DNA from 3 places in the Buttiauxella agrestis genome. Region 3 is predicted to be linked to each of the others. Evidence: predicted binding sites of a transcription regulator. Region 3 holds the regulator's gene; each other region holds the start of a gene.
The links. The regulator Fur, encoded in region 3, represses iron uptake genes when iron is present. The targets are predictions, from matches to a motif close to ATAATAATGAGAACNACTATCAA.

Region 1 (3,285 bases), 1.6 Mb from region 3:
GATAATAAGCTGAAGATTAAATTTTTAGTATCATAAACGATATAGCCATCGGTGAAATTGAGGGTATGAACACCTGCGCTCTGATTAATAAGTGGGGAGATGTTCGCAACAAGTTTTTCTTCAAAGTTTAAAGGACTAATGCCAATTAACTCTTTGATGTAAATGGATTTTCCATAGCAACCGGGGTGGCATTCTTGCGTCAGGATATAATTTTTATTATTGACGAAATAAGGTTTTCCAGCGCCACGATGATGGTAATTACTTAATTTAAGGGCAGGGGTTATTTTCTCCCATTTGCCGAACAGGCTACTAGCAGTATGAATGACCATCTCATTTTTCATCGTTGTAGAAATGAGATAACTCTTATCACCTGACGTAAAGTAAATATTGTCGGTGAATTCTGCATCAGAAATTAATACCTTTACTATCTCCCAGCGCCCAGGGAATTCAGTACATCGGAATAACATCACTTCCTTTCGTTCCGATGACTCAGGGATCATAAATAACTCACCCTCATGATAAAACAAGAAGGGAAATGAGAGGTGGCACTTTAATCCGTCAAAACCTTCAAGTTTAATATCCTCGACTTCACCCAGATTGCTGTCCAGAACGCGGCATTTCAGCATGCCTCTGGAGTTAAGAAAGCTGAATGCTTCATAGAACACATACAGCTTGTCATCTTTTTCAATGATAAAAGGATCAGCCTGGAAGGTGTACTTCTTACGTAATAGTTGTGCTTTAGAATTATTTAAAATGTCCAGGGTATTTTCAGGGAACAAATGTGAGTTATTTTTAATGATCATGATGTCCCATGATTCATGGAAAAATAACTTCTTAATTAACATGCTGTATGTGTTTAACATTTATCATCGTGTCCATGTTAGTTAACACTATTATCAAGAAAAACAGCGGGGGTTTTATTTATAATAATAAGAAACAAACACTTACCTGGCGGCAGATGAAAATGACAACCACAACCACCATGCTAAAGCAGTATAGACGCAGAAACGTGATGTGCCATCAACCAAAAGTCGTAGACGAAACGTTGGGCAGACAGGAAGGAATTGAGGAGGTTGGGGCAGAAAAAACGGCAAGCCAGGCGGCCTGCCGATGACAATTTACTGAGCCTGAGAATCCAGCGTTGAGAGTTCTTTATCAACGAAATACAGACCTTCGCCGCTTTTACCGACCAGACTTAATTTATCCAGCACAGATTTAAACAGCTTCTCTTCTTCGTGTTGCTCGGAAACATACCATTGCAGGAAATTAAAGGTTGGATAATCCTGAGATGTCATCGCGGCGTGAGCCAGTTCGTTAATTTTACGTGTAATTAACTGTTCGTGTTCGTATGTGGCGTTAAACAGATTATCCAGAGACGAATAGTCGTGTTCCGGTGCTGGAATCGCATTAATACGCGGCAGGCTTCCGGTATCTGTTAAATAAGCGAACAGGCGCTGCATGTGCTCCATTTCTTCCTGAGCATGGCGGCGCAAGAAAGCGGCTGCACCTTCAAAGCTGTGATAGCTGCACCAGGCACTCATTTGCTGATAAAGCAGGGAAGAGTAAAGCTCAAGATTCATTTGTTCATTCAGTTTTTCGATCATTTCAGCTTTTAACATGACACGCTCCGTGGAATTCGCTTCTCAATAATAGCGCTACTTTAATTTTATTATTTCAATAATGCAAAGAGAATGTTAATTAAATTATCGTAATGAGAATGGTTGCCAATATTATTCTTTTTTAAAAACCAATCCTGAAATGGAATAAGAATGATTGCTATTTAAAGCTTATCGATAATTATCGACAAGCTTTTATATTCATTACTGAACAATCATTTCATCTCTGAGGAACGTTTCCATTCCCGTTCCGCGACACTGGTATTCAAGCGTCACCTTTTGATTCAGGCACAGCGCCCCGCTGTGCACACTACAGGTTTTGATTGGCTCGCCATAAGGGAAAGCTGACACATATCCCCATTGTTGGCACTGATGGCTGGCCGCTGATTGCGCAATGTAAGTATCCACTTTTCCGTTTTGTAAGGGGGCAAGATCGAAGCCCAGACGAACCACGCCAGCGACTTCGCTGCCTTTGACGGGTTGCGGTGTTTTATTGATGGTGCAACCGGTTAATAACGCGGTGGCTAAAACTAAATAGACAATTTTCATCACGCTGACACCCGAATGTTTTTTATTATTTTAGCACGCAGAAAAATAGAAAATGAGCATCAGTATAAAGCGAGGTAATTTAATTTAAGGTGTGTCATTAAATAAGACTTAACGCAAATTAAAGCGAGAGGGTTAATTAATAGTAATCAACAGTAACATTAATGATTTGATTAAAAATTGATCATGGCGGCCATCAAGTTTGGCTGAATCGTGCCGACAATACAGATAATGCATGGTTTAACTTCAGTTTGTCATACAAAAACCGAATAAACGGCGATGAAGTGATCTCAGCTGATGCAGGAAGTTAATTTTATTTTTCACCGGGGAAATACATCACATGAATTTTATTCGTAATATCAAAATCCGCGTCATGGTGGTACTGATACTCATCTTTTCGACGGTTGCCTGGCTGGCTATTTCCGGCCTGGCATTGTGGTTTTTAAATGATCTTGAGCAGAACATTGCCCTGAATGCCGCACAAGCAAAATGGATAGATATTATTCAGTTCTTACTCGGGGCTTCTGTCGTGGCAAGCGTGATTATTACGCTGGTGACAGAACGTTACCTTTATCACTGCCTCGTGAAACCCGTCGAGAGCATTCGCGAGCATATGCATATTCTGGCGCGCGGCGAATTGGAAACAGAATTACCGGATTTAGGCAGTAACTGTATCGGTCTGATGGTCTCGCCGATTCAAAAAATGCAATCCAACTGGGGAAAAGCCGTTTCCAATATTCGCACCAGTGCACATACCATTCGAGGAAATGCCACCGAAGTTGCTGGCGTAAACGGCGAACTATCCACTCGTTCAGAACAGCTTGCCGCGGCTCTGGAAGAGACGACGGCCAGCATGGAGCAATTAAGCAGTACCGTCACGCTCAATGCTGAAAATGCCAACCATGCGAGTCATCTTGCAAAAAACGCCACTCAAACCGCACGCAATGGCGGAGAGTCGGTGAAAAAAGTCATGACGACCATGGAAACCATCACCAGTAGTTCACACAAAATTGTCGATATCACCACGGTCATTAATAGTATTTCCTTCCAGACCAATATTCTCGCGCTCAACGCCGCCGTAGAAGCGGCGCGAGCGGGTGAGCAAGGACGGGGATTTGCGGTG
Region 2 (3,285 bases), 450 kb from region 3:
TTGCTTCAGCTTTCTGCGCCAGTTGGTCTTCCAGAGAACCCAGGTTAGTCCCGGCGGATGCGCTGATAGTCCCTACTTTCTGCTCGCCTGCTGGAGCAGCCTGAACTTCAACAGCTGCGAAGCTTGCAAAAGAAATTGAACTAAGAACAACAGCAGCAATAAGAGTTTTTACGTTTTTCATGATAGTTACCTTGAAATAATTATTTATAAGGCCGTTAAATTTATTTACTTAACGTTCGATAACTAAATCATAATCGTGATCTGCATCACACGTCAAATTATTTTTATAACGACCGTTAATTATTTTATAAAAGCTCTTATTTTCATAAGCATAGGAATTAATTATTTTTTCACTCTTCCCTATAGCTACTGCGTGATATTATTTTTATAATGATCGTTCAATAAACAGACAAAGGTTAAACGGCGCATATGTCATCTGATACGACTTGCATTAAAAAAAGCCGGGGCCGACCGAAGGTGTTTGACAGGGAAGCAGCACTCGACAAGGCTATGGCTTTGTTCTGGCAACACGGTTATGAGGCCACTTCATTGGCGCATCTGGTTGAAGCGACGGGCGCAAAAGCTCCGACGCTGTACGCAGAGTTCACCAACAAAGAAGGGTTATTCAAGGCCGTTCTGGATCGCTATATCGAACGTTTCTCGCAAATGCGTGAGAATTGCCTGTTCTGCGAAGAACGCACGCTCGAACAAGCACTGGAAGATTATTTTTCGCTGATTGCGAAGCTCTTTACTGAGAAAGACACCCCAACAGGTTGCTTTATCATCTGTACCTCCTCCGTGCTGGCAGCGTCTTCGGAAGATATCGCGGCAGTGATAAAAACGCGCCAGTCGATGCAGGAAGAAACACTGGTGCGTTTTCTGGCAAAGCGCCAGGAACAAGGCGAAATGCCTGCGACCAGTTGTATCCGTAAACTGGCTAAGTACCTGTGCTGTATTATTCAGGGGATGTCTGTGAGCGCGCGCGAAAACGCCAGCTATGAAGAGCTGATGCAAATCGTGAATACGACGATGCGGCTGATGCCAGAACTTAAAAAAATCTAATACAGGGCGGCGTTTGCCGCCCTACTCTTTTAACGCACTCGCCCTTGACTCCAGTACGCCATAAAGTTGATTGCATCATGGTTCACGCCACATTCACCAATCAAATGGCGGCGCAGGAGTTTCACCACTGTGGATTCTGCCGCGACCCAGCCATAAAAATCATTGCTGCCCGTGGTCGCTTTATCCCACAACAGTTCGCCTTCCGCTTCTTCATTAAGTGCTTCCGTCACGCCTGCTGCTTCAGGTACCTGCACATTTTCTCTCACAGATTTAAGCAGGCATTCTCCATGCGAGGCATTCGCTGGTTTACGCGCTAACCAGTGAATTTTCGCGAAGCTGAACTCGCTCAAATCGACACAGTCGCCTTCGTCTGGCACTTCAAAAAATGCCTGAATTTGTGGCGGGTTCTGCCCCGCAGCCAGCAATTCAAGAATACCTTTCGCCGCGGCCAATGCCGTTTCGTCGGCGATGATTAGCCCATGGCGTAAACCGCTCGGCGGAGTCCATTCGTATCCACCGCTGTCTTGAGCATATTCGGCATTAGGCGCAACGATTTGAATCTGGTCGCCAGGCTGGGAGTTAATTGCCCAGGCTGATGCCGGGCCTTCCGTACCGTGGCTGACAAATTCAACGGTGACTTCCTGGCGCTCGCGATCAACCTTGCGCAAGGTATAAGTGCGCACCACGGGTCGCTTTTCCCTGGGCAATTGTTGCAGCAACTGATACCACTCACCTTGATTAGGCAGAGCCGGAATGGAGCCATCTTCAGAGGGAAATAACATTTTGATTCGCTGATCGGGCGAGTCACATTTCATATGTGCAACGTCCGGGCCGCCGAAAACCAGACTTAATAGCGAAGGTGAAACTTGCGATTTATGCACTAGCTGGACATTAAACAAGCGATACCCTTGCACTCCTGCCATTTCGACTCCTTTGCCGCTTCAGGCCTACATCCAGAAAAAGTAAACCACATAAATCATGTGATTATTCATAAGATTAATTTAAGAAATACTATCAATTGAGATTGATAATGAGAACCGTTATCGGCAAAATTCAGTCCGTTCTTATTTCAAAATATTTTCAAATGTTAATCTTTTCCATCTAAGGAATGATGATGATGCATAAAAATGCACGCTGGGTGCTTAACCCGCTGCTACTGGCTATGATGGCTCCGGCTTTTGCGCAGCAAACTTCAGAAGAAGATATTCTGGTTTCTGCGAACCGTATGCACCGTACCGTGGCAGAAATGGCGCAGACGACCTGGGTTATCGAAGGAACTGAACTCGAACAACAAATCCAGGGTGGCAAGGAGCTGAAAGATGCACTTGCACAGTTAATTCCAGGGCTTGATGTCAGCAGTCAAAGCCGCACCAACTACGGCATGAACATGCGCGGCCGCTCTATCGTGGTGTTGGTAGATGGTGTTCGTCTGAATTCTTCCCGTACCGATAGCCGCCAGCTTGATTCCATTGACCCGTTCAACATCGAGCATATTGAAGTGATTTCCGGCGCGACCTCTTTGTACGGCGGCGGCAGTACCGGTGGTTTGATTAACATTGTCACCAAAAAAGGCCAGCCTGAAACCCAGATGGAATTTGAATCGGGTATTAAATCAGGCTTTAACAGCAGCAAAGATCACGATGAGCGTATCGCAGGGGCTATTTCTGGCGGCAACGAACATGCGTCCGGCCGAATGTCGGTGGCCTATCAGAAGTTCGGTGGCTGGTTCGATGGCAATGGCGACCAGACTCTGCTTGATAACACGCAAACCGGCTTGCAGTATTCTGACCGTCTGGATGTGATGGGAACAGGCACGCTCAATATTGATGAAACTCAGCAATTACAGTTAGTGACGCAATATTACAAGAGCCAGGGCGATGATGATTACGGATTAGACCTGGGCGAAAACTTCTCGGCTGTTACCGGAAATGGTAATGCTTACGTCAGCGACCAGCTCAATTCAGACCGTATTCCAGGCACCGAGCGCCATCTGATTAGCCTGCAATATTCCAACAGCGATTTCCTCGGCCAGGAGCTGGTTGGGCAGATTTATTATCGTGATGAATCCCTGACGTTCTATCCGTTCCCGACCCTGACGCGTGGCGCAGTCACCAGTTTCTCGGCCTCGCAGCAAGATACCGATCAGTACGGCGCAAAACTCGCACTGACCAGCCAGCCCGTTGATGGCTGGCAAATTACCTACGGTGTGGATGCCGATCACGA
Region 3 (3,285 bases):
GCCCGTGCGCATGTGGTTGCCGGTGCTGGCCACTGGGTTCACGCCGAAAAACCTGATGCTGTTTTGCGCGCAATTCATCGTTTTATCGGTGAATCCGCAGCAAACTGATTAAAAACAAACCGACTGGCCGCAAGTTGCGGCTAACGCGTTGGCGCGCAAGCCATGCTGATGTATGATTGCGCGCTAAATTGCGCCAGAGCACCCCGCTCAGTGCCACCTGAATTCCCTGTCAGTAGTCTAATCATGGCAAAAGAACAAACGGACCGTACTACATTAGATCTGTTCGCGGACGAGCGTCGCCCGGGGCGACCAAAAACAAATCCGCTAACGCGTGATGAGCAATTGCGTATCAACAAACGCAATCAACTCAAGCGCGATAAGGTACGCGGCCTGAAGCGAGTGGAGCTAAAGCTCAATAATGACGCGGTAGATGCTCTCAACCAACTGGCTGAAGCGCGCAATATCAGCCGTAGCGAGCTGATTGAAGAGATACTACTCGCGCAACTGAAGCAGCATCTCAGTTAGTTTTAGTGCTATGTCCTGGTATGCAATGTTGCAGTCTGTGCACACCGGGGCGATAGCAGTTTCCGCACCACGAAGTGTTCTGCTATGATTGCCCTATCTGTGGCCAAATAGCAGCCACCATACCATTAAGTATCAAGAGGTTATTTTACTCATGGCAATCGTAGGCATTTTTTTCGGCAGCGACACTGGTAACACCGAAAATATCGCGAAAATGATTCAAAAACAGCTCGGTAAAGAAGTTGCTGAGGTGCATGACATTGCTAAGAGCAGCAAAGAAGACCTGGAAGGCTTCGATATTCTGCTTCTCGGCATCCCAACGTGGTATTACGGTGAAGCACAATGCGACTGGGATGATTTCTTCCCGACGCTGGAAGAAGTTGATTTCAATGGCAAACTGGTTGCTCTGTTCGGCTGTGGCGACCAGGAAGATTACGCGGAATACTTCTGTGACGCGTTAGGCACTATCCGCGACATCATTGAGCCACGCGGTGCAGCTATCGTCGGCCACTGGCCAACTGCGGGCTACCATTTCGAAGCCTCTAAAGGTCTGGCTGACGACGATCATTTTGTCGGTCTGGCTATCGACGAAGATCGTCAACCAGAACTGACGGCTGAACGCGTTCAGAAATGGGTCAAACAAGTTTCTGACGAGCTGAACCTGGCTGATATCATCAACGCCTGATGCCAGATGTGACGCAACTATTGGGTTGCGTCACATTGATAGATATTATCGATTAAAATAATCGCTACAAATTTTTAACTTTTCAGTTTGTCCCTGTACAATGAACTCCTGATCAAAAAGCTAGCAAGGCAAACAAATCGCGACTCAGCCGCCATTTTTTAGCTTGATTATGCATAATACTTGCGGTTCCCATTTAGAAGTGGCAGTTCTATAATGAGACGCATTCATCTTAACGCTCACCCTGAGTCCGAGCGAATCGTTAAGCAACAGGACAATTTCCGCATGACTGACAATAATACCGCATTAAAGAAGGCCGGCTTGAAAGTCACGCTTCCGCGATTAAAAATCCTTGAAGTGTTGCAAGGGCCGGTGAACCACCACGTCAGTGCGGAAGACCTCTATAAACGTCTGATTGATATGGGCGAAGAGATTGGTCTCGCCACCGTTTATCGTGTACTAAACCAGTTTGATGATGCAGGCATTGTGACTCGTCATAATTTCGAAGGCGGCAAATCCGTGTTCGAACTGACGCAGCAGCATCACCATGACCATCTGATCTGTCTGGATTGCGGCAAGGTTATTGAATTCAGTGATGATTCAATCGAAGCCCGCCAGCGCGAAATCGCATCACGTCATGGCATTCGTCTGACTAACCACAGCCTGTACCTTTACGGTCACTGCGCTGAAGGTGATTGCCGTACTGATGAAAACGCACACGAAATCAGCGAAAGGTAATCCGTATATTCTGCCTTCTGATTCAGAAGCCAGGCATAAAAAAACCGGTGAGGAAGCTCACCGGTTTTTTTATTGCTTACGCGCAGCCATTATTTGTTGTTAGCGCGAATCTCTTGCCAGATTTTGTCGCATTTGGCTTTTACCGCCTGGTCATTACCCGTGCGGGTCGCCTGAATGCAGTTCTGGTAATCCAGGGTACGCACCGTTTCTTTCTTCGCGAAATCCTGATGCTCTTTTTCCTGACCTAAAACATTTAACACACTCTGGCAGGCCTGGATTTTATCCGGGTTGCCTTCTGCGGTGTTAATACAAGCGCTATACGCTTGTTTCAATTTAGTATCTTCCGGAGCCGTTTTAGGTTGTTGCTGCGCACACGCACTCAAACCTAACGCCATCACCGTAATCAGAACTAGCTTTTTCATGTTTGATATCCTTAAGAAAACCGGGCGTGTTTAGCGCCCGGAATCACATCAGAAGATGGTGAATGGTGCGATAACAATAAATTTCACGTCACGCTCATCCTGGAAGATGTTGCCGTAACCACCGCCCCAGCTTGGGATGTCGGAATGGTTGTCGTATTGAGTGAAGTGCAGTTTGAACAGAGTGCCTTTCGCACGACCATCCTGAACGGTGTACAACGCATCAAGGCTGTACGCAGATTCTTTCAGGCGGTTATCCGCATCGTAGTAACCGTCTGTCGTTGGTTTGGAGCTTGGTTTAGCATCCCATGCGTAAACATAAGAAGCACCCACTGCCCAACCCGCAAGATTCCAGTTGCTCAGGTCATACATCGCGCCTGCAAATACCGCTTTTTCACCGTTGGCGTTGAAGTCAGAGCGGTTATCCCACCACACATCAAGACGACCGTTGGAAGAGGCGTAAGTTGGCGTCATACGCTGCAAGAAGTAGCCCTGTTGGCCATCGGCCTTAACCACGGTTCCTTCAAGGCGCAAATCAACCTGGCCGACTCTGTATCCGAGAGTCAATGCCTGCAACCATGCGGTTCCGTCGTACAGATCGTTCACGCTGCCGTCGGAAACTTTGTCACGCGTGCCGTAGAACTGGTAGCTGGTGGTTAACGGGCTGCCCGCGATATCAAATTTGTAGCTCGCCTTGGTGAAATACTGATCAACATAACCTTCAGCCTGACCAAATGCGGCCTCAAGAATCAGGTTATTTTTGAAGTCATATTTCGCACCAAGTGAATGTAAGTAATCGACTTTGGTGTTCTTATCGTTCTGATAGAACTTGTCCATTTCCAGGTGCCACGGAGCTTTATACTCGTTGGTCCACATGTAGGAGAAGCTCAGAGCACCAGAATCGCCATAGTCAAAGTTTGCACC

Region 1: the regulator Fur is predicted to act here: its motif matches at 1,712-1,734, upstream of ftnA (non-heme ferritin).
Region 2: the regulator Fur is predicted to act here: its motif matches at 2,087-2,109, upstream of DY231_RS14680 (siderophore-interacting protein).

The regions. Positions count from the first base shown of each region.
Region 1 is NZ_UIGI01000001.1:1,897,681-1,900,965, forward strand. It holds gene DY231_RS09115 (glucosamine inositolphosphorylceramide transferase family protein) at 1-863, opposite strand, end outside; gene ftnA (non-heme ferritin) at 1,119-1,619, opposite strand; gene yecR (YecR family lipoprotein) at 1,821-2,165, opposite strand; gene DY231_RS09135 (methyl-accepting chemotaxis protein) at 2,503-3,285, shown strand, end outside.
Region 2 is NZ_UIGI01000001.1:3,078,012-3,081,296, forward strand. It holds gene bhsA (multiple stress resistance protein BhsA) at 1-181, opposite strand, end outside; gene DY231_RS14675 (TetR/AcrR family transcriptional regulator) at 430-1,062, shown strand; gene DY231_RS14680 (siderophore-interacting protein) at 1,092-1,985, opposite strand; gene iutA (ferric aerobactin receptor IutA) at 2,180-3,285, shown strand, end outside.
Region 3 is NZ_UIGI01000001.1:3,531,567-3,534,851, forward strand. It holds gene ybfF (esterase) at 1-108, shown strand, start outside; gene ybfE (LexA regulated protein) at 244-525, shown strand; gene fldA (flavodoxin FldA) at 677-1,207, shown strand; gene fur (ferric iron uptake transcriptional regulator) at 1,490-1,942, shown strand; gene chiQ (ChiQ/YbfN family lipoprotein) at 2,032-2,364, opposite strand; gene chiP (chitoporin ChiP) at 2,413-3,285, opposite strand, start outside.